One region of the Pseudomonas chlororaphis subsp. chlororaphis genome, then DNA from elsewhere that is predicted to be linked to it. Evidence: riboswitches for the same ligand, from Rfam matches in the RefSeq annotation. Region 1 holds a riboswitch; the other holds the start of a gene.
What was found. A riboswitch is a leader RNA that binds a small molecule or an ion and turns the genes downstream of it on or off. The one in region 1 is predicted to bind cobalamin.
Positions count from the first base shown of each region.

Region 2: another riboswitch for cobalamin. It lies ahead of cobO (cob(I)yrinic acid a,c-diamide adenosyltransferase); the one in region 1 lies ahead of C4K27_RS19105 (CbtB domain-containing protein).

Region 1 covers NZ_CP027712.1:4,236,369-4,251,486, forward strand. Annotated here, with positions in the region: gene cobN (cobaltochelatase subunit CobN) at 1-1,644, opposite strand, end outside; gene cobW (cobalamin biosynthesis protein CobW) at 1,648-2,715, opposite strand; cobalamin riboswitch at 2,812-3,010, opposite strand; cobalamin riboswitch at 3,116-3,337, shown strand; gene C4K27_RS19105 (CbtB domain-containing protein) at 3,436-3,624, shown strand; gene C4K27_RS19110 (CbtA family protein) at 3,636-4,343, shown strand; gene C4K27_RS19115 (cobalamin biosynthesis protein) at 4,340-4,753, shown strand; gene cobM (precorrin-4 C(11)-methyltransferase) at 4,834-5,580, shown strand; gene nfuA (Fe-S biogenesis protein NfuA) at 5,740-6,324, opposite strand; gene C4K27_RS19130 (fatty acid cis/trans isomerase) at 6,528-8,819, opposite strand; gene metH (methionine synthase) at 8,976-12,686, shown strand; gene C4K27_RS19140 (DUF2970 domain-containing protein) at 12,793-13,011, shown strand; partial or broken gene C4K27_RS19145 (ABC transporter substrate-binding protein) at 13,019-14,115, opposite strand; gene C4K27_RS19150 (nitrite/sulfite reductase) at 14,613-15,118, shown strand, end outside.
Region 2 covers NZ_CP027712.1:5,089,575-5,104,692, forward strand. Annotated here, with positions in the region: gene bluB (5,6-dimethylbenzimidazole synthase) at 1-101, opposite strand, end outside; gene C4K27_RS22845 (cobyrinic acid a,c-diamide synthase CobB) at 98-1,423, opposite strand; gene cobO (cob(I)yrinic acid a,c-diamide adenosyltransferase) at 1,420-2,031, opposite strand; cobalamin riboswitch at 2,112-2,347, opposite strand; gene C4K27_RS22855 (hypothetical protein) at 2,511-3,092, shown strand; gene C4K27_RS22860 (PQQ-dependent sugar dehydrogenase) at 3,165-4,484, shown strand; gene C4K27_RS22865 (O-methyltransferase) at 4,487-5,149, opposite strand; gene C4K27_RS22870 (C40 family peptidase) at 5,179-5,712, opposite strand; gene C4K27_RS22875 (C40 family peptidase) at 5,878-6,501, opposite strand; gene hda (DnaA regulatory inactivator Hda) at 6,715-7,419, opposite strand; gene C4K27_RS22885 (AI-2E family transporter) at 7,648-8,721, opposite strand; gene C4K27_RS22890 (DUF2066 domain-containing protein) at 8,758-9,789, opposite strand; gene purM (phosphoribosylformylglycinamidine cyclo-ligase) at 10,178-11,236, shown strand; gene purN (phosphoribosylglycinamide formyltransferase) at 11,248-11,898, shown strand; gene C4K27_RS22905 (DUF3108 domain-containing protein) at 11,907-12,620, shown strand; gene C4K27_RS22910 (hypothetical protein) at 12,950-13,138, shown strand; gene C4K27_RS22915 (DUF2058 domain-containing protein) at 13,233-13,772, opposite strand; gene mazG (nucleoside triphosphate pyrophosphohydrolase) at 13,800-14,633, opposite strand; gene relA (GTP diphosphokinase) at 14,746-15,118, opposite strand, start outside.

The DNA of each region.
Region 1 (15,118 bases):
GATCAGCCCGTGGGCGCCGTAGGTCTGGCGCAGCCAGAAGTAGAACGCCAGGTACCCGTGGGGCGGCACCAGGTCCGGGTCGTGATAGACCGCGCTCGGATCGACCTGATAACCGCGCGCCGGCTGGATGCCGACAAAGGTCAGGCCAAAACGCAGGCCGGCGATCATCAGCCGCCCGCCGCGGAACATCGGGTCGTTTTGCGGCCCGCCCCAACGTTCCGTCACCGCCAGGCGGTTGGCTTCGGGCAACGCGTCGAACATGGCCTGGTACTCCTCCAGCGCCAGGCTTTGCTGGCACGGGCGCAGGTCGAGGCTGTCCAGGTCGTTGCTGACGCCACCGAGCAGTTGCTGGATCAGTGCTGTCCCGCTGTCCGGCAACTCGGCCGGCAACGGGTAGCCCTCGGCGTGCAGCGCGCACAAGATATTCAGCGCCGCCGCCGGCGTATCCAGGCCCACGCCATTGCCGATGCGGCCGTCGCGGGTCGGGTAGTTGGCGAGGATCAGGGCGATGCGTTTTTCAGCATTGGGCAGCCGGGCCAGATCGACCCAGCGCCGCGCCAGTTCGGCGACAAAATCCATGCGCTCGGGGGCCGGGCGGTAGCAGACCACGTCCGACTGGCTGCGCTCGCTGCGCCAGGCCAGGTCCTTGAAGCTGATGGGCCGGCTGATGATGCGCCCGTCCAGTTCCGGCAAGGCGATGTGCATCGCCAGGTCCCGCGGGCCCAGGCCCTGCTCGCTGGCGCGCCAGCCGGGTTCGTTGTCCTGGGCGCAGATGGCCTGGATCACCGGAACATCGCGGCGGAACGGCCGCAGGTGCGGCGCTTCCGGGCTGGACTGGGCAAAGCCGGTGGTGTTGAGAATCACCCCGGCCTCGACTTCATCCAGCAGCTCCTCGACCACCGCCAGGCAACCGGGCTCTTTCAGGCTGGCCAGGGCAATCGGCAGCGGGTTCAGGCCCGCCGCCAACAAGCGCCGGCAGAACTCATCGATAAAGGCCGTGTTGGCCGCCTGCAAATGCGAGCGGTAGAACAGCAGCGCCGCCACCGGCTGGCCGGCCCGCCAGTCGGCTTGCCAGTCGCTGAGGGCGGCGCGGCTTTTGTGCGGGTGGTAGATCGCTGTGCGCGGCAGGGTCTGCGGCTCGGACCAATGGTAATCGCGCCCCAGCCAGGCACTGGCCAGGCAGCGGTACAGGTTCAGCGCATTGCCCATGCCGCCCTGGCGCAGGAAGTGCCAGAGGCGCTCGCGGTCGGCGGCGGGCACCGTGCTCAGGTCGCTCAGCTCCGGGTCCGGACGATCGTCGCCCGGCACCAGGATCAACTGCACGCCGCGCTGCGCCAGCTGCACCAGTTGCTCGATGCCATAACGCCAATAAGCGATGCCACCGTGCAGGGAAATCAGGATCACCTTGGCGTGGCGCAGCACCTGGTCGACATACAGGTCGACCGAGGCATGGTTCTGCACCTGCATCGGGTTGGCCAGGCGAAAGCTCGGGTAGTCCTCTGGCAGTTGCTGCGCCGCTTCGGCCAGCAGCGCCAGGCTGGAGTCGCCGCTGCACAGGATCACCAGTTCGGCGGGGGTCTGTCCAAGGTCGGCAATGTTGTCATCCGACACGAAACCGCCGGGCTGGGTCCTGAGCAGGTGCATGACTTACACGCTAAGCGCGGCGCGCAATTGCGCTTCGAGCAGGGTCGCGTCCAGTTCCTGGCCGATCAGCACCAGGCGCGTGGCACGGGCTTCATCGGCGCCCCACTGGCGGTCGAAGTGCTTGTCGAAGCGGGTGCCCACGCCTTGGATCAACAGGCGCATCGGCTTGTTGGGGATCGCTGCGAAGCCCTTGACCCGCAGGATGCCGTGCTGCACCACCAGTTGGGTCAGGGCGTCCAGCAGCAGGCTTTCGTCGGCCTGGGGCAGCTCGATGGAGATGGAATCGAAGGCGTCGTGGTCATGATCATCATGATCGTCGCCATCGTGGTGATGGTCATGATGGCTGTGGCGGCCGTCGATATGTTCTTCCGAGCCGTTGCCCAGGCCCAGCAGCACGTCCAGCGGCAGGCGACCGCTGCTGGCTTCGATGACTTTCACCGCCGGCGGCAGCTCCTCGGCCACTTCCAGGCGCACCTTGGCCAGGTCTGCCGGGCTGATCAGGTCGGCCTTGTTGAGGATCACCAGGTCGGCGCTGGACAGCTGGTCGGCGAACAGCTCATGCAGCGGCGACTCATGGTCGAGGTTGGGGTCGAGCTTGCGCTGGGCGTCGACCTGGTCCGGGAAGGCGGCGAAGGTGCCGGCGGCCACGGCTGGGCTGTCGACCACCGTGATCACCGCGTCGACGGTGCAGGCGCTGCGGATTTCCGGCCACTGGAATGCCTGGACCAAAGGTTTGGGCAGGGCCAGGCCAGAGGTTTCGATGAGGATATGGTCGAGGTCGCCGCGACGGGCCACCAGCTCGCGCATCACCGGGAAAAACTCTTCCTGCACGGTGCAGCACAGGCAGCCGTTGGCCAGTTCAAAGACACGACCGCTGGCTTCTTCCTCGGTGCAACCGATGGAACACTGCTTGAGGATCTCGCCGTCGATGCCCAGCTCGCCGAACTCGTTGACGATCACCGCGATGCGCCGACCCTGGGCGTTGTCCAGCATGTGCCGCAGCAAGGTGGTTTTGCCCGAGCCGAGGAAGCCGGTAACGATGGTGACGGGAAGTTTGGCCAGTGTTTTCATCGGATGCCCTTTGGCAAGGTGGCGGGCATACGGGACGAGAACCGCGCAGGCAACTGCACGGAAGGGTTCGCCACCGGATCACCCCGCCCGGTTGTAGTGAGAATCAGGTCCGAGGCAGGTCTCCTGGCTGACGGCGTGCCGGTCGTTAGACTGGCCAACGATGCGCCTTCCCGCCGCCTGGCAGTGGCCTTGCATCGTTCATCACCGTTTACAGTTGCGGGGGCAGCCGCGGCTTGGACCGCGTTCCCTTCTTAGCTTCGACAGACGCCGAAGAACCTCGAGAGCGCAAGGCTACGCAGAGCTTGGGGGGCGGTCAATGTCCATGCAGCGCAAGGACAGGCCAATTGCGATCGAAAACGAGAACCCTTGCCAATTGACGCCCCTCCCTCGCCCATGCTCTCCTACACACCTTGTTACGGGTGCCCTTCACAGGGTGAAACGGGAAACCGGTGCGTCACAGGCCAAAAGCCTTGATCAGTCCGGTGCTGCCCCCGCAACGGTAAGCGAGCGAAGAATCAGATCCACTGTGCCAGCAGTCCGGCATGGGAAGGCGATTCTTGCAGGCGTGGCGCAAGCCCCGCCCCTCGCGAGCCCGGAGACCGGCCCGCTGCACAGTCATAACAAACCCGCGGTGGGCGGGCGCTGTTAATTCCCCGCGAGCCCGTCTCGCGGGGTTTTGCTGCGCTCGATTCACCCGCTGACACACCAGAGGGAAGCGCCATGTCGATCATCAGCAGCACCAGCCACTCCAGCAGCAGTACCGCCACCCTGAGCCAACGCCTGGTCGCCGCCATCGGCGCCTCGATTCTCGGTGCGTGCCTTGTGTATTTCGCCGGCTTCTCCCATATCGAAGCGGTGCACAACGCCGCCCACGATACCCGCCACAGCGCCGCCTTCCCTTGCCACTGAGACCTGCCGACATGATCAAGCGTATCGCGCAAACCGCGGGGTTCACCGGGTTGCTGGCGGCCCTGTTGCTGACCCTGCTGCAAAGCTTCTGGGTCGCGCCGCTGATCCTGGAGGCGGAAACCTACGAGAAGGCCCCGGCCGCCCAGCATGAAGAAGCGCATGAGCATGCCGCCGGCACCGCCGCCCACAGCCACGACGCCGAAGCCTGGGAACCGGAAGACGGCTGGCAGCGCGTGCTGTCCACCACCGGCGGCAACCTGGTAGTCGCCGTGGGTTTCGCCCTGATGCTCGCCGGCCTCTACACCCTGCGCGCGCCGAACCGTACTTCCCAGGGCTTGCTCTGGGGCCTGGCCGGTTATGCGACTTTCTGCCTGGCGCCGACCCTCGGCCTGCCGCCCGAACTGCCGGGCACCGCCGCCGCGGACCTGGCGCAACGGCAGATCTGGTGGGTCAGTACCGCCGCTTCCACCGCGGCCGGCATTGCCCTGATCGTCTTCGCCCGTAACTGGCTGCTGAAAGCGCTGGGCGTGGCCATCCTCGCCGTGCCGCACCTCATCGGCGCGCCACAGCCGCAAGTGCATTCGATGCTCGCTCCGGAGGAGCTGGAGGCGCAGTTCAAGATCGCTTCGCAGCTGACCAACGCCGCGTTCTGGCTGGCCCTGGGCCTGATCAGCGCCTGGCTGTTCCGCCGCAAGAGCGACGATCAGTACTCGGCATGACGCAGGCCAGCACAGCGCCGACCCTGGTGGTCGGCCTGGGCTGCCAGCGGGGCTGCCCGGTGGAGACCTTGCGCGCCCTGCTCGACCAGACCCTGAGCACCCACCGCATCGACCCCGGGCAGATCAAGGCCCTGGCCAGCATCGACCTGAAACGCGAGGAACCCGGGCTGCTGGCCCTGGCCGCGCAACTGGACTTGCCCCTGACCTGTTTCAGCAGTACCCAGCTGACGCCTTATGTGCTGCAACTCAGCCATCGTTCGCAGATCGCCTACGAGCGCACCGGCTGCTACGGCGTCGCCGAAAGTGCCGCCCTGGCCCTGGCCGAACACCTGGCCCGAGGCCCGGTAAGGCTGCTGGTCCCGCGGCAGAAATACGCCCAGGCGACCCTCGCCTTGGCCTGCTCCGGGTAAATCTTCGATAATCCCCGCCGCTGATCATGAGCAATCTTCATCTGTGAGGTTGCCTCGCCCTTTTTTCACAGGAGAACGCCATGACCGTCTTTTTTATCGGCGCAGGTCCCGGCGACCCGGAACTGATCACCGTCAAGGGCCAGCGGCTGATCCACAGCTGCCCGGTCATCATCTATGCCGGTTCCCTGGTGCCCGAAGCCGTGCTCCAGGGCCATCGCGCCGAACAGCTGGTCAACAGCGCCGAGCTGCACCTGGAACAGATCATCGAGCTGATCAAGGACGCCCATGCCAAAGGCCAGGACGTGGCCCGGGTACATTCCGGCGACCCCAGCCTGTACGGCGCCATCGGCGAGCAGATTCGCTGCCTGCGCGAGCTGGGCATCCCCTTCGAGATCATCCCCGGCGTGACGGCCACCGCGGCCTGCGCGGCCTTGCTGGGGGCCGAACTGACTCTGCCGGACGTCGCCCAGAGCGTGATCCTGACCCGTTATGCCGACAAGACCTCGATGCCCGCCGGCGAGGCATTCGCCAGTCTGGCCGCCCACGGCACCACCATGGCGATTCACCTGGGGGTCAACCATCTGGAAAAGATTGTCACCGAGCTGCTGCCCCACTACGGCGCCGACTGCCCGATTGCCGTGGTGCACCGGGCGACCTGGCCGGACCAGGACTGGGTGCTGGGCACCCTGGCGGACATCGCCGAAAAGGTCCAGGCCAAGGGTTTTCGGCGCACGGCGCTGATCCTGGTGGGCCGGGTGCTGGCCACGGACAGTTTCAGTGAGTCGTCGTTGTATCGCGCGGGGCATGCGCATCTGTATCGGCCTTGAGGGTGTATCGCGAGCAAGCTCGCTCCTACAGTTGATCGTGTCCCCCCAGTAGGAGCGAGCTTGCTCGCGATCCAGGCGCCGCAAGACACCTGGAATAATGGGCATAAAAAAACGGCGCTCACGGGGCGCCGTTTTTCATGTTCGCAGCGAACGCCTTACTTAGTAGTAGGCGTTTTCTTTCTGCGTGTGGTCGGTGACGTCACGTACACCCTTGAGCTCGGGAATGCGCTCGAGCAGGGTGCGCTCGATGCCTTCCTTCAGGGTCACGTCGGCCTGGCCGCAGCCTTGGCAACCACCGCCGAACTGCAGCACGGCGATGCCGTCCTCGACCACATCGATCAGGCTGACCTGGCCGCCGTGGCTGGCCAGCCCCGGGTTGATCTCGGTTTGCAGGTAGTAGTTGATGCGCTCGTTGACCGGGCTGTCGGCGTTGACCATCGGCACCTTGGCGTTGGGTGCCTTGATGGTCAGCTGGCCGCCCATGCGGTCGGTGGCGTAGTCGACCACCGCGTCATCGAGGAAACCTTCGCTGAAGGCGTCGATGTAGGCGGTGAAGCTCTTCAGCCCCAGGGCTTTGTCTTCGGGCTTTTCTTCACCCGGCTTGCAATAGGCGATGCAGGTCTCGGCGTACTGAGTCCCTGGCTGGGTGATAAAGATGCGGATGCCAATGCCCGGGGTGTTCTGCTTGGAGAGCAGATCAGCCAGATAATCGTGGGCGGCGTCGGTAATGGTAATAGCGGTCATGGAAATTCCTCGCAGGCGTGGGCGCAGTTTACGCCAATCGGCGTGCCGGACAAAGTCCTAGTATTTTTGTCAGGATAGACCTTGGTCGATAGGCCCGCGCTGCGTGGTCGACGCAACGCCTGGGATTTTTTACAAGGCTTTTCCGGGATGGGCCGGGCCGCAACCTGAGGGCTGCGGCCCGGAATTTCAAGGGCCTGGCGCCTTCAGAGGTTCTCGTAGCGGTTCATGTCCAGTACGCCCGCCTCTTTCGGATCGGTCTCGAGGATGTACTGGGTCTGGTCATGGAAGTACTGCCAGAACTGCGGATGGCTGCGACGGATCCCCCAGCGCTCGACGATTTTCTCGAAACGGTGGGCGTCCTTGGCGTTTTCCATCTCGGCCACGAACTCCGGCACCTGCCTGGCGGGAATGTTGAACATGAAGTTCGGGTAGCTGCTGAGCACGCCCGGATAGATGGTCAGGGTGTCCAGGCCCGGCTGGTAGCGCAGCGACTCGCCCAGCAGGAACGCCACATTACTGTGGGCGCGGTTGCGCAGCATGCTGTAGAACACCCGCTTGCCGCTCGGCGCCTGGATGCGCAGCATGGTGGCCTCCGGCAACAGGTCGATGACCCGCATGCCGGCCGCCGGCCGCGAAACCAGGCCGCTGAGGGCCTGTTCGGCGTTCTGCAGCGCCGGGTCGATATTCGGCCGCGAGCAGTAGGCACCGTCACAACGGTTGATCGGATCGGGCCGCGCATTGAGGTCGCCGTAACGGTTCAGCAACTGGTTGGCGAAGTCGCGTTTCGGGTCCTTTTCGTCCAGCACCAGGGCGCTGGCCTTGTCGTCGTCGATGGACTCGTAGTCCAGCCACATCTTGAACTTGCCGCTGTTCTGGTACCAATCGTCGAGGAAATCCTCGCGGGTGCCGGCGGGCATCAAACGCAGGAAGTTCTGCTCGGCACCGTTGCGGATCAGGTCGAAGTACAGCCGGGTCTGCGCCTGGTGCGAGACATTGCCGAACACATCGAAGTTGACCGCCAACTGGTAATAGGTGCGCTCCAGCAGCGGGTAGTCGAACAGCCACATGGTCTGCGGCACTTCGCCGATCAGGCCCTTGGTCACCGAGGCGCTGTCGAAGTGACGGAAGATGCTCAGCAACGCGTTGTCGTTGCCCGCCCACAGGGTCGGCCAGCTCGGCGGCGGCGCATCGGCGTAGGAATCGCGACGCAGGACCTCGTATTCGTTGCGCTTGTCGCGGTAGGCCAGCCACAGGCTCAGCACGCTGCCGACGTCGTCGTTCTGCCCGGGCATGGCCAGCAGCGGCGTGGCCTGGCCGCGGTAGGCCGGGTCGGTGATATAGAGATCGTGCTCCGGGGCCTGGAACAACGCCCAGAAGTTGTCGCGGATCACGTCGGTGGCGATCTGCCCACGACACACCGGGCCGCGGATAAAGGTGCGCACGAAGTACTCGGCATTATCCAGCATGAACTGGTAGCGGGCCTTGGCCGGAATCGCCTCGAAGGTCTCGAACGGGTTGGCGCGGCGGCCCGGGCCATAACCCGGCAGCGCGGTGACCTGATAGTCGCCGCTGTAGAACAGGGTCTTGATCCGCGCCATCTTCGCCGCGCTCAGCGGGTAGGTGATGTGGGTCTTGTGCACGATCGCCCCCTGCACCGGCCACAGGCGGTAATACACCTGGGTGCCCGGGTCGTCGTTGGGCCGGCGGGTGTTGATCAGGTCGATCGGCTGGCCGCTCGGCGTGCGCGAACGTACCCACTGGAAGAAATGCCCCGGCTCGCCGCCCTCGAAGTAGATATGGGCGAGGAACCAGTGCTCGAACAGCCAGCGGGCCACCAGGCTTTCCCGGGCGCCCGGGGCATTGAGCAGGTTTTCCCACTGCAGCACCTGCATCGCTTCCCTGGCGCTCGGCGCCAGGCCCTGCTCGTCGATCGGCGCACCGGAAGCCAGCCAGCGTTGCAGGGTCTGGTATTGCTGATCGGTCAGGCCGGTCACCGCCAGCGGCATGCCTTCGCGCGGATGGGCCCGGGCATAACCGTCGAATTCGGCCGGTTGCGCGCACATGTTCTCGCGGTTCAGGCCCAGGACGATGTTGTCCGGCAGCTTGGCGTTGGGTTGCAACGGCGTCTTGTGGCCCAGTTCCAGCATGCGCGCCATCAGCGCCGCCTGGCTGCCCTGGGCGTCGAGCACCGAGTAGAAGCCCATGCCCTGCCAGGCGTGCTTGCCGGAAGCGTCGTAGAACAAGCGGGTCGGCGTCTGCGCCTTGCTGCGCTCGCCGTCGTACACCGGGATCTTCGAGGCGCCGCGGGCCGCGCCCTCGCCGCTGCCCAGGTTGAGCTGGCACGCCGAGTCATAGCAGGCGTGGCAGGCCACGCACTTCTCGGTGAAGATCGGCTGGATATCGCGGGTGTAGGAGATCGCTGGCGCGGGACCCTGGGCGCTGGCGAGCGAACTTAAAAGCAGCAGCACACTGCCGATGACAACGCGGTAAGACATATCCCTGGTCCAATCCATAAGAAAATCCGGCGATTCTACCGGGCCAGCACGGCCACCAACATGAGCGATATTCATGCAAAAGCGCCGCATGCTCTAAAAGCGCACAGGTTTGCTATGATCCTCGCCCTTCGTAATGGCCCTTCCAGGTAGTCTTTCATGTCCGATCGCAGCACGCGCCTCCAAGCCCTTCAGCAAGCCCTCAAAGAGCGCATCCTGATTCTCGACGGCGGCATGGGCACCATGATCCAGAGCTACAAGCTCGAGGAGCAGGACTACCGTGGCAAACGCTTCGCCGACTGGCCGAGCGACGTCAAGGGCAACAACGACCTGCTGGTGCTGACCCGTCCGGACGTGATCGGCGGCATCGAGAAAGCCTACCTGGATGCCGGCGCCGACATCCTCGAGACCAACACCTTCAACGCCACGCAGATTTCCATGGCCGACTACGGCATGGAAGCGCTGGTCTACGAGCTCAACGTCGAAGGCGCGCGCCTGGCGCGCAAGGTGGCCGACGCCAAGACCCTGGAGACCCCGGACAAGCCACGCTTCGTCGCCGGCGTACTGGGCCCGACCAGCCGCACCTGCTCGCTGTCGCCGGACGTCAACAACCCCGGCTACCGCAACGTCACCTTCGACGAACTGGTGGAGAACTACACCGAGGCCACCAAGGGCCTGATCGAGGGCGGCGCCGACCTGATCCTGATCGAGACCATCTTCGACACCCTCAACGCCAAGGCGGCGATCTTCGCCGTGCAGGGCGTGTTCGAAGAGCTGGGCCTCGAACTGCCGATCATGATCTCCGGCACCATCACCGACGCCTCGGGCCGCACCCTGTCCGGGCAGACCACCGAAGCCTTCTGGAACTCCGTGGCCCACGCCAGGCCGATTTCCGTCGGCCTCAACTGCGCCCTCGGCGCCAGCGAACTGCGCCCTTACCTGGAAGAGCTGTCGAACAAGGCCAGTACCCATGTCTCCGCGCACCCCAACGCCGGCCTGCCCAACGAATTCGGCGAGTACGACGAACTGCCGGCGCAAACCGCCAAGGTCATCGAAGAGTTCGCCCAGAGCGGCTTCCTGAACATCGTCGGCGGCTGCTGCGGCACCACGCCGGGACATATCGAGGCCATCGCCAAGGCCGTCGCCGGCTATGCCCCGCGGCAGATCCCGGACATTCCCAAGGCCTGCCGCCTGTCGGGCCTGGAGCCGTTCACCATCGATCGCCAGTCGTTGTTCGTCAACGTTGGCGAGCGGACCAACATCACCGGTTCCGCCAAGTTCGCCCGCCTGATCCGTGAAGAGAACTACACCGAAGCCCTGGAAGTCGCCCTGCAGCAGGTCGAAGCCGGCGCCCAGGTGATCGACATCAACATGGACGAAGGCATGCTGGACTCGAAGAAGGCCATGGTGACCTTCCTCAACCTGATCGCCGGCGAGCCGGATATCTCGCGCGTGCCGATCATGATCGACTCCTCCAAGTGGGAAGTGATCGAAGCCGGCCTCAAGTGCATCCAGGGCAAGGGCATCGTCAACTCCATCAGCATGAAGGAAGGCGTCGAGCAGTTCATTCATCACGCCAAGCTGTGCAAGCGCTACGGCGCCGCCGTGGTGGTGATGGCCTTCGACGAAGCCGGCCAGGCCGACACCGAGGCGCGCAAGAAGGAAATCTGCAAGCGTTCCTACGACATCCTGGTCAACGACGTCGGCTTCCCGCCGGAAGACATCATCTTCGACCCGAACATCTTCGCCGTGGCCACCGGTATCGAGGAGCACAACAACTACGCGGTGGACTTCATCAACGCCTGCGCCTACATCCGCGACGAGCTGCCCTATGCGTTGAGCTCCGGCGGGGTGTCCAACGTGTCGTTCTCCTTCCGCGGCAACAACCCGGTGCGCGAGGCGATCCACTCGGTGTTCCTGCTGTATGCGATCCGCAACGGCCTGACCATGGGTATCGTCAACGCCGGCCAGCTGGAGATCTACGACCAGATCCCGCAGGAGCTGCGCGACGCCGTCGAGGACGTGATCCTCAACCGCACCCCGGAAGGCACCGATGCCCTCCTCGCCATCGCCGACAAGTACAAGGGCGACGGCAGCGTCAAGGAAGCCGAGACCGAAGAATGGCGCAACTGGGACGTCAACAAGCGCCTGGAGCACGCCCTGGTCAAGGGCATCACCACCCATATCGTCGAAGACACCGAAGAGTCGCGGCTGTCCTTCGCCCGCCCGATCGAAGTGATCGAAGGCCCGCTGATGGCTGGCATGAACATCGTCGGCGACCTGTTCGGCGCCGGCAAAATGTTCCTGCCCCAGGTGGTCAAGTCCGCCCGGGTGATGAAGCAGGCCGTGGCCCACCTGATCCCGTTCATCGAGCTGGAAAAAGGCGACAAGCCGCAAGCCAAGGGCAAGATCCTCATGGCCACGGTCAAGGGCGACGTGCACGACATCGGCAAGAACATCGTCGGCGTGGTCCTGGGCTGTAACGGCTACGACATCGTCGACCTCGGTGTGATGGTGCCGGCGGAGAAAATCCTGCAGGTGGCCAAGGAACAGAAGTGCGACATCATCGGCCTGTCCGGCCTGATCACTCCGTCGCTCGACGAGATGGTCCACGTCGCTCGGGAAATGCAGCGCCAGGACTTCCACCTGCCGCTGATGATCGGTGGCGCCACCACTTCCAAGGCGCACACGGCGGTGAAAATCGAGCCCAAGTACAGCAATGACGCGGTGGTCTACGTCACCGACGCCTCGCGCGCCGTGGGCGTGGCCACCCAGCTGCTGTCCAAGGAACTCAAGGCCGGTTTCGTCCAGCGCACCCGCGAAGAGTACGTGGAAGTCCGTGAGCGCACCGCCAACCGCAGCGCCCGCACCGAGCGCCTGAGCTACCCGGCGGCCGTGGCCAAGAAGCCACAGTTCGACTGGAGCAGCTACCAGCCGACCGTGCCAACCTTCACCGGCGCCAAGGTGCTGGACAATATCGACCTGCGGGTCCTGGCCGAATACATCGACTGGACGCCGTTCTTCATCTCCTGGGACCTGGCCGGCAAGTTCCCGCGCATCCTCGAGGACGAAGTGGTGGGTGAAGCCGCCACCGCGTTGTACAAGGACGCCCGGGAAATGCTCGACAAGCTGATCGACGAGAAGCTGATCAGCGCCCGCGCGGTGTTCGGCTTCTGGCCGGCCAACCAGGTGCAGGACGACGACCTGGAAGTCTATGGCGACGACGGCAAGGCCTTGGCCAGGCTGCACCACCTGCGCCAGCAGATCATCAAGACCGACGGCAAGCCGAACTTCTCCCTGGCCGACTTCGTCGCCCCCAAGGACAGCGGCGTGACCGACTACGTCGGTGGTTTCATCACCACCGCCGGCATCGGCGCCGAAGAAGTGGCCAAGGCCTATCAGGACAAGGGCGACGACTACAACTCGATCATGGTCAAGGCCCTGGCCGACCGCCTGGCCGAGGCCTGCGCCGAGTGGCTGCACCAACAAGTGCGTAAAAACTACTGGGGCTATGCCAAGGACGAAGAGCTGGACAACGAGGCGCTGATCAAGGAGCAGTACAGCGGTATCCGCCCTGCCCCGGGTTATCCGGCTTGCCCGGACCACACCGAGAAGAGCACCCTGTTCGCCCTGCTCGACCCCGAGGCATCCGAAGGCAAGGCCGGGCGCAGCGGCGTGTTCCTCACCGAACACTTCGCCATGTTCCCGGCGGCGGCGGTCAGCGGCTGGTACTTCGCCCATCCGCAGGCGCAGTACTTCGCCGTGGGTAAGATCGACAAGGACCAGGTCAGCAGCTACAGCGCGCGCAAAGGCCAGGACCTGGCCGTGACCGAGCGCTGGCTGGCACCGAACCTGGGCTACGACAACTAAAAGCCCAGCTCGCTTCACTTGCGGGAGCCGCCAGTCGGCGCTCCCGCAAGCTGGAACAAGCGGTATTGTCTATGCTTTCCCCACACCCACTTGTGTCGAGGGATTTATGGACGACCCCACCAACGACAAGCCGCCGACCTTCTGGCAGATGCTGCAAAGCGTCGCCGCTGCTGCCTTTGGCGTGCAGAGCGGCAAAAACCGCAAGCGCGACTTCACCCACGGCAAACCCAGCCATTTCGTGATCCTGGGCATTCTGTTCACGGCGGTGTTCGCCTTGACCCTGTTCGGTATCGTCAAGTTGGTGCTGCATTTGACGGGGCTTTGAACGCCTGTCAGCGCAGCAACAGATCCAGCGAGAAGGGATAACGGTAGCCGGCCGGCTTGCCCTCGGCCGACAGCCCGCGAAAGTCCACGCCGTATTGCTGTGTCCCCTGCAACTCCAGCAGACGCTGCGCCTGGACCTTGTCCAGGAACTGGAACACACCCAGTTGCCAGTCCGGGCCGCCATGGGTCGCAGGCTTCAGCCCCCGGGCATCGTCGTTGAGGACCACCATTGCCCAGCCCCCAGGGTGAAGTGCCCGGCGATCAGCGCCGTCAGGCGTCCGTCGATCAATGCCTGCAAGGCCTGCGGCGAGCTGTTCAGAGCGCTGAACAGCACATCCTTGCCCGGTCGCCGCCCTTGCTGCTCCAGCGCCTCCATCGCTCCCAGGGCCATCTCGTCGTTGGCCGACCAGATCAACTGCGTCTGCGGATAGCGCTTGAGCAACTGCTGGGCCTGCTCAAAGGCGCGCTGGCGATTCCACTCGCCATACACCAGCTGCCGCAGGCGCACCTCGGGATGCTCCACCAATGCCCGCCGCAAGCCTTGTTCGCGTGATTGCGCCACCGGAGTGTTCTTCACGCCCGAGAACGCCAGCAGGTCGATGTACTGCCCGGGAGCGAGCGGGCCATGACGGCGAATCAGCTCCTTGAGCATCAGGTAGCCGGCTTCTTCGTCGTTGGCGATCATGCTGCCGATCCAGTCGGGATAACGGCTCTGGTGCTCGTCCAGCAAGCGTTGCTGATCGGCGGTCAGCGCGTTGTTGACGACGAACAGCTTCACCCCGCTGCCCTGGGACAGGCGCAGGATCTCCGGCGCAACATATTGCTCGTTGACCACCACCAGGTAATCCGGCCGGTCCGGGCCCTGCAGGGCTTCCCGGGCCTGGCGGATGGTGGTTTGCGAATCGCGCTGCGAATAACGCACGCGCAAATCCAGGCCGAGGTCATTGGCCGCGGCCTGCATGAATTGGGAATACCCGACCCAGAAGGTTTCAGTGGAGTGGCCCGGATTCAAAAACACTACCGAGGTGGCATGGGCCATGGCCCAGAACGTTGGACTCAGTACAAGCAGCACCAGCAGCAGACACTTACCAAACGCCTTGAACATTGCGATCAGAGTCCCGGAATATTGCCCGCAGTATAACTGGCAAAATACTGGCCTATGTCGGCAAATCGTCATTTCCCACAGACAATTCGGACTCTGCTCATCGCTTGACCGCAACTATTGATGACTGACCCAGAACACCGCCGTTCCCACGACCAGAATGATCAGAAAGAGAATGGCCCAAGCATCGACAGCGCTGTCGCTTTTCCTTGCCTTGGTTGGATTGCTCATAGCATCGCCTCTTGTCGGTTTTATCGGTGACTGCACAAAGACTCGAGCACAGTTAAGTCGAGGATTGCCCTCACCACAAATGTGGGTTTGAGCCGGTCGGATACCGTTAGTCGTTTTGGTTCTTTGCATATACTCAAACATCACTTTTGCGCATAACTGCAAACTGGTATCTTCGCCCGGCTCCGTTGGGAGTGCGCGGCCGTGCGCGCAGAATTTCTTGGGTGACATCCGCCTCTGCGTCACCTGATAAGCCTGAGAACAGGATCTATATGTACGTATACGACGAGTACGATCAGCGGATCATCGAGGACCGCGTCAAGCAGTTCCGTGATCAGACCCGGCGCTATCTGGCAGGCGAGCTGAGCGAAGAAGAATTCCGCCCTCTGCGCCTGCAGAATGGCCTCTATATCCAACGTTTTGCCCCGATGCTGCGGGTGGCGGTGCCTTATGGCCAGCTGACTTCGCGCCAAGCACGGATGATGGCCAGGATCGCTCGCGACTACGACAAGGGCTATGCCCACATCAGTACCCGGCAGAATGTGCAGTTCAACTGGCCGGCGCTGGAAGACATCCCGGACATCCTGGCTGAGCTGGCGACCGTGCAGATGCACGCCATCCAGACCAGCGGCAACTGCCTGCGCAACGTCACCACCGACCAGTTCGCCGGCGTCGCCGCCGATGAGCTGATCGACCCGCGCCCCTGGTGTGAAATCGTCCGTCAGTGGACCACCTTCCACCCTGAATTCGCCTACCTGCCGCGCAAGTTCAAGATCGC
Region 2 (15,118 bases), 850 kb from region 1:
GGCTCGACCGTGCCACCGACGAAGTGGCGCATGTCACGACGCTCGGCGATCGCGCGATAGACCGCGTCGCGTTCGGCCGCGGAAAAGGCGTTGTCGCTCATGGGCGCCGCGCGAGCACGCTCGCTCCTGCCGGCGCCAGCAGGGCCGCCACCGCTTCGGGGTTGGACGGAAAATAGAAATGCACATAAGAGGCGGTCATCCGCCCTTCGCGGTAAACCGCTTCCGCGCCGCGCCCGCCATTCGGGCTCAGGCCGCGGGCGATCGGCGCAAGCTCGGTGCTGGTCAACGAATGGTGGTAGGTATGCCCGCGCAACGAGCCTTCCGACAACTCCACCGCCTGCAAGGCCAGGGCCGCCAGGCGCTTTTGCATCACCGCGTCGCCGGGCAACAGGCCTAGCAGTTCGGCGCGCTCGCCGTCGACGTCGGTCAAGGAATCCAGCAGATACAACATGCCGCCGCACTCGGCGAGCAAGGGCTTGCCTGCGGCGTGATGCGCGCGGATCGCGCTGAGCATCGAGCCGTTCGCCGCCAGCGCCCGGTGATGCAGCTCCGGGTAACCGCCCGGCAGGTACAGGCTGTCCGCCTCCGGCAGCGTCGCGTCATGGATCGGCGAGAAAAAGACCAGCTCGGCGCCCATGGCCCGCAACAGATCCAGGCTCGCGCCATAGGTAAAGGCAAAGGCTTCGTCACGGGCCACGGCAATGCGCACGCCGGCCAACAACGGTTCGACGGCAACCACCTGGGGAGCGGCGAACGCCACGGCGGGCGGCAAGGCCACTTCGCAGCTGTCAGCCAAGGCGGCCGCGGCGGCGTCGAGACGCAGATCCAGATCGTTGAGTTCGCTGGCCTGCACCAACCCCAGATGGCGGCTGGGCAGTTCGATGCCGGTCTCCCGGGACAGCGCGCCGTACCAGCGCAGGCCTTCGGTCAGGCTGCCTTCGAGCAACTGCGCATGCCGCAGGGTGCCGACGCGGTTGGCCAGCACGCCGGCGAACGGCAAGTCCGGCTGATAACGCGCCAGCCCCAGCGCCAGGGCGCCGAAGGTCTGGGCCATGGCGGTGCCATCGATCACCGCGAGCACCGGCACCCCGAAATGCCGCGCCAGGTCGGCGCTGGACGGCGTGCCGTCGAACAACCCCATCACGCCTTCGATCAGGATCAGGTCCGCCTCGCCGGCGGCCTCCCACAACAGGCGGCGGCTTTCCTGTTCGCCGACCATCCACATGTCCAGTTGATACACCGGCGCACCGCTGGCGCGCTCGAGGATCATCGGGTCGAGAAAATCCGGGCCGCACTTGAACACGCGCACCTTGCGCCCCTGATTGCGATGCAGGCGAGCGAGCGCGGCGGTCACGGTGGTCTTGCCCTGACCGGAAGCCGGCGCGGCAATCAATACCGCCGGGCAATGACGGGCATCACTCACAGTTCGACGCCTTTTTGCGCTTTGATCCCGGCCTGGAACGCATGCTTGACCATGCCCATTTCGGTGACGGTGTCGGCCAGTTCGATCATCTCTGGCTTGGCGCCACGTCCGGTGACCACCACATGCTGCATCGGCGGTCGCGCCTGCAGGTCGCTGAGCACCTGATCCAGGTCCAGATAGCCGTGTTTGAGGGCAATGTTCAGCTCATCGAGCAGCACCAGGCCGATCGTCGGATCGCTCAGCAGTTCGCGGGAAACCGCCCAGGCCGCTTCGGCCGCGGCGATGTCGCGCTGGCGGTCCTGGGTTTCCCAGGTGAAGCCTTCGCCCATGACATGGAAACGCACCTGCTCCGGGAAGCGCCGGAAGAACAATTCCTCGCCAGTGCTGTTGCGGCCCTTGATGAACTGCACCACGCCGCATTGCATGCCGTGGCCCATGGCCCGCGCGAGCATGCCGAAGGCCGAGCTGCTTTTGCCTTTGCCGTTGCCAGTCAGCACCAGCAGCAAGCCGCACTCGTTCGGCGAGTTGGCGATGCGTTCATCGATCACGGCTTTTTTGCGCAACATGCGCGCCAGATGGCGTTCGTCACGATCGGGGGATTCAGTCATGGGGCAGCTCTCCGTTGGGGCTGGATAACGGGGGGCAGGAATAGGAATAGACGGCGCAAGCCTGGCATCGCCCACCGTGATGCCGTTGGATGGATCAGGCCGGTCTCCGGGCTTGTGAGTGGCTGGAATGCCCAACTGCGCGCCTTCCCATGTCGACAGTCGACACAGTGGCATCAGGCGCAGTCTTGACTCACTTACCGTTGCGGGGGCAGCGCCGGAATCGTCGTGCGTGCGCCTTCGGCACGCGTACTCACCGGCTTCCCTGTTTCACTCTGTCGACCCAAGGCCACAGAGCACCTGAAACAAGTCGCGAAGGTTAGAGGGTTGGGGGTGGAGCGTCAATTAAAGCCCCGCAGATCGGCGAATGCTGCATATCGGAAAAATGACGCCAATCTTGTGCCACACTCAGCGCAGTGATATCAAATAGCCATAATCGCGTTAAAAAACTCCAATATCTCAACAATAATAGGAAAAGTCCTATGCAAGGCATGATCATCAGCAATCCGAAACTGGAATTCCTGCGCCCTGCCCTGGAACGCTGGTTCGATTGCATCGACCGCTACAACGCCGTGCGCGGCGATAACGAAAGCCCGTACTGGTTCGACGAAAAAGCCAACCTGGGAATGCTCTCGGCGGCAGCCTGGATGGCGGAGATGGTCACCCTGGAACACGCACCGAGCCAAAAACAGCTCGAGGACGGCGACCGCAACGGCCGCACCGACCTGTACATCGCCACGCAGGAGGAACGCATCTACATCCAGGCCACCCAGCGCTGGCCCCGGGTCAACAGCCTGCACCTGACCCAACCGTTGCTGGATGTCGCCAGCGACGCGAAAAAAGCCAGCTACCCCAGCGACCTGAAACTCGGCTGCCTGTTCGTCACGCCCCAGAAAACCCAGCACAGCGCCACCCCGGAAGAACTGCAGGACATGGTCGACGACCTGCAAAAGGAACATTGCTGCGCCGTGGCCTGGTACTTCCCCTACGCGTACCGCAAATTGCGCAATGAAGCCGGCAACTATCACCCCGGCGTTGCCGTGCTGTTCAAGGAAGCGCGCTGAACGGGTTGAACCATCGCCGACCTGTGCTTCTCTATGACTACACCGACGTCGTGCATACATAGGGAAATCAGCATGCTCAAACTTCGATACGCAATCCTTATCGCCGTCGCCGCAGGCCTTGGTGCCTGTGGCGAAACCTCCACCCTCCAGGTCTCCGACGGCACCGGCCCCTCGCCAAAACTCCCCGAACCGAACAAGACCCTGTTCCCGACCGTGAACATCGCGCCCGCGATCGGCTGGCCGCAAGGCGCCAAACCGGTGGCCGCCGCCGGCACCCAGGTCGCCGCATTCGCCGAAGGCCTGGACCATCCGCGCTGGTTGTACGTGCTGCCCAACGGCGACGTACTGGTGGCGGAGACCAACGCCCCGCCCTCCCCCGATGACAGCAAGGGTATTCGTGGCTGGATCGCCAGCAAGATCATGAGCCGCGCCGGGGCCGGCGTGCCCAGCCCGAACCGCATCACCCTGCTGCGGGACAAGGATCACGATGGCGTGGCGGAAACCCGCACGGCATTCCTGGAAAACCTCAACTCGCCGTTCGGCATGGCCCTGGTGGGCAATGATCTGTACGTCGCCGACACCGATCGCCTGCTGCGCTTCCCCTACAAGGACGGCGACACCAAGATCAGCGCCCAGCCGACCAAGGTGGTGGACCTGCCTGGCGGCAAGCTGAACCACCACTGGACCAAAAATGTGATTGCCAGCAAAGACGGCAGCAAGCTGTACGTCACGGTCGGTTCCAACAGCAACGTCGGCGAAAACGGCATGGATCAGGAGGAAGGTCGCGCCGCCATCTGGGAAGTCGATCGCGCCAGCGGCAAGCAACGGATTTTTGCCTCAGGCCTGCGCAACCCCAACGGCATGGCCTGGGAGCCGCAAAGCGGCCAGTTGTGGACCGCGGTCAACGAGCGCGACGAGATCGGCAGCGACCTGGTGCCGGACTACATCACCTCGGTCAAGGACGGCGCCTTCTATGGCTGGCCATTCAGCTATTACGGCCAGCATGTGGACGTGCGAGTCACTCCGCAGAACCCGGACCTGGTGACCAAGGCCATCGCCCCGGATTATGCCGTCGGCCCGCATACCGCCTCCCTGGGCCTGGCATTCGCCGAAGGCAGCAAGCTGCCGGCGCCGTTCACCCAAGGCGTGTTCATCGGCCAGCATGGCTCGTGGAACCGCAAGCCCCACAGCGGCTACAAAGTGATCTTCGTACCCTTCGCCAACGGCAAGCCGGTAGGCCAACCGGTGGACGTGCTGACCGGCTTCCTCAACGCCGACGAGAAAGCCATGGGCCGCCCGGTCGGCGTAGTGATCGACAAGCAAGGGGATCTGCTGGTAGCCGATGATGTCGGCAACAAAGTCTGGCGCGTGTCAGCAGCCAAGGCGCAATAGGTTCAGCGCTTGCGGCACAGGGTCAAGCCGTCCCCCAGGGGCAGCAGCGACAGGTCGACACGCGGGTCATCCTTCAAGGCGCGATTGAGTGCCTGGATGGCCCGAGTGTCTTCACTCTGGGGATTTTCCTCCAGCACCCGACCGCTCCACAGCGTGTTATCGAACACCGCCAACCCGCCCACGCGTAGCAGGCGCAGGGCACTTTCCAGGTAAGCCGGGTAATTGGCCTTGTCGGCGTCGATGAAGACCAGGTCGAAACCACCCTCGCCCTCCTCCTGCTCGATCCTGGCCAAGGTCTCCAGGGCCGGTGCCAGGCGTAACTCGATCCGTCCGGCGACACCTGCTTCCTGCCAGTAACGGCGCGCGGTGGCGTTGTAGTCGCCCGGGATGTCACAGCAGATCAGTTGACCATCCTCCGGCAAGGCCGCGGCCATGGACAAGGTGCTATAGCCGGTGAAGGTCCCCACCTCCAGCACACGCCGGGCACCGATCAGCTTGATCAGCAACGCCAGGAACTGCCCCTGCTCGGGCGCTACCTGCCAGCGCGCCATGGGCAGCGCCTGGGTTTCGTCACGCAGACGGCGCAGCAGCGGCGTTTCGCGCAGGGAAACATCGAGCAGGTAGTGATAGAGGGCGTCGTCGAGGTTGAGGGTACGAGCGGTCATGGCAACCTCGACGCAGAGACAGGAAGAACCTAAGGATTGTGCGCCAGATGCTCTGGCTGCAGCACGCGTTTGGCGCTCAGGTAGGCTTTTTGCCAATAGGCCTTGGACAGACTGTCCAGCTTCACCGTGCCGCCGGTGGCCGGCGCATGGACGAAGCGGCCTTCGCCGACATAGATGCCCGCGTGGCTGACCTGGGAACCGCCATTGGTGGCAAAAAATATCAGGTCGCCGGTCTGCAAGGCATTCTTGCCGACATTCGGTGCCCGCATGCCGATCATTTCGCGGGTCGAGCGCGGCAGCGAGATACCGGCGGCGTCGCGATAGACGTAGCCGATCAGGCCGCTGCAATCGAAACCGGAGTCCGGTGTGTTGCCGCCCCAGCGATAAGGTGTGCCCACCAGGCCCAACGCACGAAACAGCACGTCTTCGGCAGCCGGCGAGAAGGTCTGGGGAGTGTTGAATACGGGAGCACGTACCACGGGCGCAGGTGGCGGGGTACGACTGGCGCACGCGCTGAGCAGCGCGGCGAGAACGATCAATGCAAGGCGGGCCGACGTCGACATATGCAGAACAATCCTGATCTGGATGCGGCTTTCTCTGCCGTGAGGCCGAAAACAAAACCGCGTAAGCAGGGCTTACGCGGTTAGTTTTCAACAATAGATCAGGATTCTAGCGCCTACGCGCCAAACTTCAAGTAAGACTTTAACTTCACCTTACAAAAAGTCCGCTTACTTGCGTGCGGTGACCACGGTCGGGGCCATGGCGAGGGCGCGCTTGGCTTCGATGAAGGTCTTGCTCCAGTAGCTGTCGCCCAGGCTGTCCACCCGCACGCCACCGCTGCGGCGGCTGCTGGAGTGGATGAACTGGTCATCGCCCAGGTAGATACCAGCATGGCTTACGCGACCGCGGCGGCCATTGGTGGCGAAGAACAGCAGATCGCCCGGCTGCAGCTTGTTACGCGCAACCAGCGGAGCATCAACGTTGATCATTTCACGGGTGGAGCGCGGCAGATTCATGCCGGCCTCTTCACGGAACAGGTAGCCGATGAAACCGCTGCAATCGAAACCGGCTTCAGAGGTACCGCCGAAACGGTAACGGGTACCGATCAGGGACATGCCACGTTCGAGAATACTGTCAGCCAGCACTGGCAGCTGGTAAGGCTTGCTGTCAGCGAACTCGGCGAGTTCTTTTTCGGTTGCCAGCTCTTCCTGGAAAATAGCGGAAGACTGGGCTTTTGAAGAGTTTTGAACCTGTTGTTGCTGCTCTTGTTGGCTCACCGGAGAGTGGGTGGCGCAACCAAACAACAGGGTAACGAGTGCAAGAGGCACGAGGGGTGCGAAGCGCTTCAGCATGGGCACGACCGTGGCTTAAAGTTATAAAGAAGCCGCGACTATGCCTTCTATCGCTCTAATTTGCAAATTCAATCGATTGAAATGTGACTTATCGGTTTCTACTCAACATCTAAGGCCTTAAGCCCATTTTAAACGCACGCGCCTCTGGAACCGCTTCCGGATGCGGGTTTTCTGGCGCTTGAATATACCAAAAAGCCACTACCGCCCGCGGCTTTACCAGCCCAGGGTTTCCTTGAGGAAGGGAATGGTCAGCTTGCGCTGAGCCTGCAAGGACGCCTGATCAAGGCGCTCCAGCAGCTCGAACAAGGCGCTCATGCTGCGGGTACCGCGCGTCAGGATAAAGTGCCCGACTTCGTCGGTCAGGTGCAGCCCGCGACGTGAGGCGCGCAATTGCAATGCACGCAATTTGTCTTCATCGGAGAGCGGGCGCATCTGGAAGATCAGCGCCAGGGTCAGGCGGGATTTGAGGTCCGCCAGCTTCACCGGCAGCTCCCGGGGAGAGGTCGAAGCCGCGATCAACAGGCGCCGGCCGCTGTCACGCAAGCGGTTGAACAGATGAAACAGCGCTTCTTCCCAGTCAGCCTTGCCCGCCACCGCTTGCAAGTCATCCAGGCAGACCAGTTCGTACTGTTCCAGGTTGTCGAGGATTTCGATGCCGCGGTCCAGCAATTCCGCCAGGGGCAAATAGACCGCTGGCTCCCCCAACTGCTCGAACCGCAGGCAGGCCGCCTGCAGCAAGTGCGTACGCCCTACCCCATCCTTGCCCCAGAGGTAGATCAGGCTTTCGGTCCAGCCGGCGTCGGCTTCGCAAAGCCGCTCGACATAGCCGAGTGCAGCGGCATTGGCGCCTGGGTAGTAGTTGATGAAGGTGGCGTCATCACGCAGACGCACACCTAGGGGCAGCTGAATCGGTTTCATGCTGACTGAACAGTTCCAAACGAACCGTTAGTGGCCTCTGTGTAAAGTTTGCAAAGTTTATACCCGTGACGCCGGGCGCACAATGTAGCAGACCACAAGCAAAATCAAAGGTTTGCGTTAGCCTGATGAAATCACGGGGGTTTCTTTGACGGTGGATGTGACAGCTGTAAACACTCTCGATGGCACCCACCTGAAACGCAGGCGCCCCGAAAGCGTTAACCGTGGACGTTACAGCTCGGACTCCTCTACACCGCTATAGATGTCCGAATCCTTGTACAAGTCGTGCACATGGCGCACCAGCACCATGATCACCGCCGCCACCGGCAAGGCCAGCAGGATGCCGGTGAAACCGAACAGCTCACCACCGGCGAGAATCGCGAAGATCACCGCCACCGGGTGCAGGCCGATCCGGTCGCCCACCAGCAAGGGGGTCAGCACCATGCCCTCCAGGGCCTGGCCGACCATGAACACGGCCACGATGCCGATCATCGGGTACAGGTCGCCACCGAACTGGAACAACCCAGCAATCAGCGCCGCGCCGATGCCGATGACAAACCCCATGTACGGCACGATGGCCGCCAGGCCGGCAATCAGACCGATCAACAGCCCCAGTTCCAGCCCGACCAGCATCAGGCCCGCTGCATAGATCATCCCCAGGGCCACCATCACCAGCAGCTGACCACGGACGAACGCCCCCAGCACTTCATGGCATTCCCCCGCCAGCGCCACCACACGCTCCTCGCGATCACGGGGCAACAGGCTGCGGATCTTCGCCATCATCAGGTCCCAGTCGCGTAGCAGGTAAAAGCTGACCACCGGAATCAGTACCAGGTTGGCCAGCCAGCCAATCAGCGCCAGGCTGGAGGCCGTTGCCTGGCTCAGGACCACGCCGACGATATCGGTGGTCTGCCCCATGTGCTCGCTGATCGCCGCCTTGACCTTGTCGAACTTCCAGAAACCATCGGACAAGCCCAGCTTGGACTGCGCCCAGGGCATTGCCGTGTGCTGCAGCCAATCGAGCATCTGCGGCGCCAGTTCATACAGGCGCAGCAGTTGCTTGGCGAGCATAGGCACCAGCACCAGCAACAACGCCATGACGATCAGGGTGAACAGGGCAAATACCGCCACCACGCCCCAGGTGCGCGACAACCCGAGCTTTTCCAGGCGGTCCACCAGCGGATCGAACAGATAGGCCAACAATAAGGCCACCAGGAACGGCGTCAGGATCGGATGCAACAGGTACACAAACCCACAGAGCAGGACCAACCCACCCAACCAGACCCATCGACGCGTATCAGCCATGAACCACTCCATTGCTTCTATATAAAGAAAGAAAACCTACCAGCGAAAACGCAGTTGCGCGGCCGGTGCAGGCGCAGGTGTCGCGCCTTCGACAGTCGGCTGGACAGGCACAGCGCCCGCCGGGACTTCCTGCAACCGAGCCAGATTCAACTGCGCACGCAGCTGCTCGGCGCTGCCGCTGACCCGGTACACCGAACGATCACCATCGACGCTCTGCAAACGCCCACCGAAGGGCTCGAGCAAACGGCCCAACGCCGCATAGCGCTCCAGGTTCATGCCCTGCACTTCCAGCAACTGCTCGCTGGATGCGCCCGGCTTGACCGCGAAACGCGGGGCCAGGCGCTGGCTGACCGCCAACAGCACGGCATCGGCCAAGGCCGGCACATCAGCTCCCTGGACGCTGCCCTGCTCCTTCTGGTCACCCAGCCACAGGCGCCATTTGGCCTGCCACTGACCGCCCTCTTCACTGGCATGCACCGCCAGCAGAGCGTCCGCGCCGTAACGCTCCGACGCGGCGCGCAATGGCGCCGGATCGGAACCTTCGAGATTCGGCGCCGTAGCGACAATCTGCTCATTCAGGTCACCCAGCGGCAAACGCAGCGGCAGGCCGCGATGCAGGGCCGCACGGCGCAACGGCGTGGCGCTGGCCTGGCCATCGCCCACCAGGCTGGAACCTTCACTGGAGTCGGTCAGCCACCAGCCGAGAATCGACGGGCGATTACTGCCCCACAGCGACAGGCCAGCCTGGCGCAACGCCCGGTCGGTGCTGGCCGGGTCGAAGTCGACCTGCAGGCTTTCGGGAGGACCGGCGTCGTAGCCGTACTGGCTGATGATCTGCTGCGGGTCCTTGCGGATCGCCGCCAGTCCCGGGTTCTGCAGGGCCTTGCTATCGCCGGTCAGGCGCAATACCAGGGTTTCCAGGGCCCGCTGGGTGGCCTGGTCGCGCTCGCCAGGGGCCTGGCTGCTGACCGGTTCGCGGACCTGATACAGGTTATTGAGGGTTTCGGCATGACTCGCCAGGCTGACCAATGACAAACAGCCCACAAAAAGAAATTTACCCAAACGCATGGAGGATTCCCGACGACAAAAGGCGGCTGGAACAGACCGCATGAACAGGATTGACCAAGGCTGTGACCACAAAGCCTGGACAAACATTCACCCGGTCGATGGAAGTTTTCGTGCTGTCATAACGATAGCGGGTACAAGGCTATACCTTATACAGCCCCGAGCGGCGCGATCGACACGCGCAATTGCGGTTTTTTTTTTAAGCGGATATGCCCTGCCCGTCGGCCCGAGGATGGCCGCTACACCTCAAGCCTGATAAAATCGCGCGCCTTCGCAGACCGGCAACAGCCGGGGTCGCTGAAATGATTGCGCGGCATTGCCGCCGCGACTGTTTCACTGGCCTCCCTGGACTCGGTCGATACCCCCTGAATCCCCCCTAAAGGCCTGGATCATGAGCAAGCAACCCTCCCTGAGCTACAAAGACGCCGGTGTAGACATCGACGCCGGTGAAGCATTGGTCGAACGCATCAAGAGCGTCGCCAAGCGCACCGCGCGCCCGGAAGTCATGGGCGGCCTGGGCGGTTTCGGCGCCCTCTGCGAAATCCCGGCCGGCTACAAGCAGCCAGTACTGGTCTCCGGTACCGACGGCGTGGGCACCAAGCTGCGCCTGGCACTGAACCTGAACAAACACGACAGCATCGGCCAGGACCTGGTCGCCATGTGCGTCAACGACCTGGTGGTCTGCGGTGCCGAGCCGCTGTTCTTCCTCGACTACTACGCCACCGGCAAGCTGAACGTCGACGTTGCCGCCACCGTGGTTACCGGTATCGGCGCTGGCTGCGAACTGGCTGGCTGCTCCCTGGTCGGCGGTGAAACCGCTGAAATGCCCGGCATGTACGAAGGCGAAGACTACGACCTGGCCGGCTTCTGCGTCGGCGTGGTGGAAAAAGCCGAAATCATCGACGGTTCCAAGGTTGCCACCGGCGACGCCCTGCTCGCCCTGCCATCGTCCGGCCCGCACTCCAACGGCTACTCGCTGATCCGCAAGATCATCGAAGTCTCCGGTGCCGATATCGAAACCGTCCAGCTCGACGGCAAGCCGCTGACCGAACTGCTGATGGCCCCGACCCGCATCTACGTCAAGCCACTGCTCAAGCTGATCAAGGACACTGGCGCGGTCAAGGCCATGGCCCACATCACCGGCGGCGGCCTGCTGGACAACATTCCGCGTGTCCTGCCAAAAGGCGCCCAGGCCGTGGTCGACGTGGCCAGCTGGCAGCGCCCGGCGGTATTCGACTGGCTGCAAGAGAAAGGCAACGTCGACGAACACGAAATGCACCGCGTGCTGAACTGCGGCGTGGGCATGGTGATCTGCGTGGCTCAGGAGCACGTTGAAAGCGCCCTGAACGTCCTGCGCGAAGCCGGCGAACAACCTTGGGTCATTGGTCAGATCGCTAGCGCCGCCGAGGGCGCTGCCCAGGTCGAGCTGAAAAACCTCAAGGCACATTGATGCAAGAGCCGATGCCAGCCACCTGTGATGTAGTGGTGCTGTTGTCCGGTACCGGCAGCAACTTGCAGGCCCTGATCGACAGTACCCGGGGCGACGACAGCCCGGTACGCATCCGCGCGGTGATTTCCAACCGCGCCGACGCCTACGGCCTGCAACGCGCCCGGGACGCAGGTATCGATACCCGCGCCCTCGATCACAAGGCATTCGAAGGTCGCGAGGCCTTCGATGCCGCGCTGATCGAACTGATCGACGCCTTCCAGCCCAAGCTCGTGGTGCTTGCCGGATTCATGCGCATTCTCAGCGCGGACTTCGTGCGGCACTATCAGGGTCGCCTGCTCAATATCCATCCTTCGCTGCTACCCAAATACAAAGGGTTACACACTCATCAGCGAGCGCTGGAGGCCGGAGACACCGAGCACGGCTGCAGCGTGCACTTTGTGACAGAGGAACTCGATGGCGGACCACTGGTCGTACAGGCAGTGATCCCGGTAGAGTTGCACGACTCGCCGCAAAGCCTGGCGCAGCGGGTCCACGTCCAGGAACACCGGATTTACCCAATGGCCGTACGCTGGTTTGCCGAAGGTCGACTCACACTCGGCGAACAGGGTGCTTTACTGGATGGTCAGTTACTGGCCGCCAGTGGCCACTTGATTCGTAATTAGGAGATTTTATGCGTCGCGCCCTGCTCTTCGCTTGTGCTCTGCTCGCCCTGCCCTTCGCGCAGGCTGCGGACCTTCAACCCTTCTCCGCCAGCTATACCGCCGACTGGAAACAGCTGCCGATGAGCGGTACCGCCGAACGCAGCCTGGAAAAGAAAGGCGACGGCACCTGGAAGCTGAGCTTCAAGGCTTCGATGATGATCGCCAGCCTGACTGAAGAAAGCACCCTGACGCTCGACAAGGACACCCTGCTGCCGCAGTCCTATCACTTCGAACGCGGCGGCCTCGGCAAAGCCAAGAAGGCCGACCTGGACTTCGACTGGAACGCCAAGATGGTCACCGGCACCGATCGCGGCGATGCAGTCAAGATCCCGCTCAATCGCGGCATGGTCGACAAATCCACCTACCAGCTCGCTCTGCAGCACGATGTAGCCGCCGGCAAGAAAAGCATGAGCTACCAGGTCGTCGATGATGGCGAAGTCGATACCTACGACTTCCGTGTCCTGGGCTCGGAAAAAGTCGACACCAAGGCCGGCCAGATCGACGCGATCAAGGTCGAGCGCGTGCGCGACCCGACACAAAGCAAACGCATCACCGTCATGTGGTTCGCCAAGGACTGGGATTACCTGCTGGTTCGCCTGCAACAGGTCGAAACCGACGGCAAGGAGTACAACATCATGCTCCTAAACGGCACCGTCAACGGCAAGACCGTCAAAGGCAGCTAAGCCGCACGACAATGAAAAAGCCCCGCCGATGCGGGGCTTTTTTTCGCCTGGTGTTTCCATTTAGCCGCTCAAGCACAGCCCTCCTGGCGACCCGGCAGGCTCACTCGCCGGGCCAAAACACCCAGTACGACAGCTGCCCAACATGAAACTTTTGTCATAAAACTCCGGCCCCTGCGACCGAATGCCACAGTTTCCGCGGCCTGCGGGACTGTTTCGAAATCTGCAAAAGATTGTTGCATTTGAAAGCAATTTACTTAGCCAGCTAACAAAATATATAACAGAGCCCTGCACACGCCTTGCTGCAGATCAATAGAGATTGGAGCTAGCAGATGACTGTAAAAGTAACTGAACGCGACGATTCACACATGTCCCATGAAGGCGTAGCCGCAGGTGTACGGATCTGGGACGTGCATCAACAAGACTTGCTGGTGGGAATGTTTCATTCCGAGAGCGATGCCCATAATTACAAGGCCGAACTGGAGAAGCTGGAGCAGAACCGCGCACCGCAAAGCTCCTGACCTCACAACGACTGCCGCGCCTGCCGCCACGCATCGGCAGGCGCTTCAGAAACAACAAACCCCGCTCATGGCGGGGTTTGTTGTTTCTGCGGGTTTACCACATCAGATCGTCAGGGATCTGGTAGGCCGCGTACGGATCGTCCTCGTCCGGTGCCTCGGTCGGCGTGTTGAGCTGAACGATGCGCCGTGGATCGCGCTCCTGGATCTTCAGCGCGGCTTCACGCGGGATGACCTCATAACCGCCGGCATGGTGCACGATGGCCAGCGAGCCGCTGCTCAGCTTGTTGCGCATCAGGGTGTTCACCGACAGGCGCTTGACCTTCTTGTCGTCGACGAAGTTGTAGTAATCCTCGGTGGTCAGCTTCGGCAGGCGCGACACTTCGATCAGTTGCTTGATCTGCGCGGCACGGGCCTTCTGCTCGGCCTTCTCCTGCTGCTGGCGGTTGAGTTCCTGGTCGCGCTTGACCTTCTCGGCCTGCGCCTCCTGGGCCAGGCGCGCCTGGGTATCGTCCGCCTCGACCTGCCCTTTATGGACCAGGCGTTGCTGCTTCTGTTTCTCTTTGCTGACCTGTTTGGCCTGCTTTTGGTTGACCAGCCCTGCTTTGAGCAACTGGTCGCGAAGGGAAAGGCTCATTGGTGCTCACTCACTTAGGCAACAGCCTCAGCCACAGCTGGGCAAATTCTTTTCCTGACGTTTGGCTTCGCCCCACAAGGCGTCCAACTCTTCGAGGGTGCAATCTTCCATGGGTCGGCGGGTATCGCGCAATGCCTGCTCGATAAATCGGAACCGTCGCTCGAACTTGGCATTGGCGCCACGCAGGGTGGTTTCCGGATCGACCTTCAGATGTCGGGCCAGGTTGACCACGGCGAACAGCAGGTCGCCCACCTCGTCGGCAATCGCCTGCGGGTCATTCTCGGACATGGCTTCGAGCACTTCATCGAGCTCTTCGCGGATCTTGTCCACCACCGGCAAGGCATCCGGCCAGTCAAAACCGACCTGGGCCGCACGTTTTTGCAGCTTGGCCGAACGGGACAGCGCCGGCAGCGCCGCGGGCACATCGTCGAGCAAGGACAACTGCAAAGGCTGCGCCGACTTCTCGGCACGCTCCTCGGCCTTGATCTCTTCCCAGCGCTGCTTGACCTGTTCTTCATCCAGCCGCGGAATATCCAGCGGCGCGTACAGGTCCCCGGTAGGGAATACATGGGGATGGCGACGGATCAGCTTGCGGGTGATGCTGTCGACTACGCCATCGAACTCGAAACGCCCCTCCTCCCGCGCCAGCTGGCTGTAATACACCACCTGGAACAGCAGATCGCCCAACTCACCCTGCAAGTGCTCGAAATCGCCTCGTTCGATGGCATCGGCCACTTCGTAGGCTTCTTCCAGGGTGTGGGGGACGATGGTGGCGTAGCTCTGCTTAATATCCCAAGGGCAGCCGTACTGCGGATCCCGCAGCCGCGCCATCAGGTGCAACAGGTCTTCAAGGCTGTACATCGGTCACTCTCATTGCCAAACCATGTTTTCTGTAGGAACGAGGGTTGCCCGCGATAGCGGTATGTCAGACAAATCGCCATCGCGGGCAAGCCTCGCTCCTACGCTCCGACTTTCAAGGGGTACGGTTACGGCGGGTCTCGATGATGTTCGGCAACTGGGAAATACGCCCCAGCAGCCGCCCCAACGCGTCCAGCCCCGGAATCTCGATGGTCAGGGACATCAGCGCGGTGTTGTCCTCCTTATTCGAGCGGGTGTTGACCGCCAGCACGTTGATCCGCTCGTTGAGCAGCACCTGGGACACGTCACGCAGCAGGCCGGAGCGGTCGTAGGCGCGAATGATGATGTCCACCGGGTAGGTCTGCACCGGCACCGGGCCCCAGCTGACCTGGATGATCCGCTCCGGCTCGCGGCCGGCCAGTTGCAGCACCGAGGCACAGTCCTGGCGGTGAATGCTCACCCCGCGGCCCTGGGTGATGTAACCGACG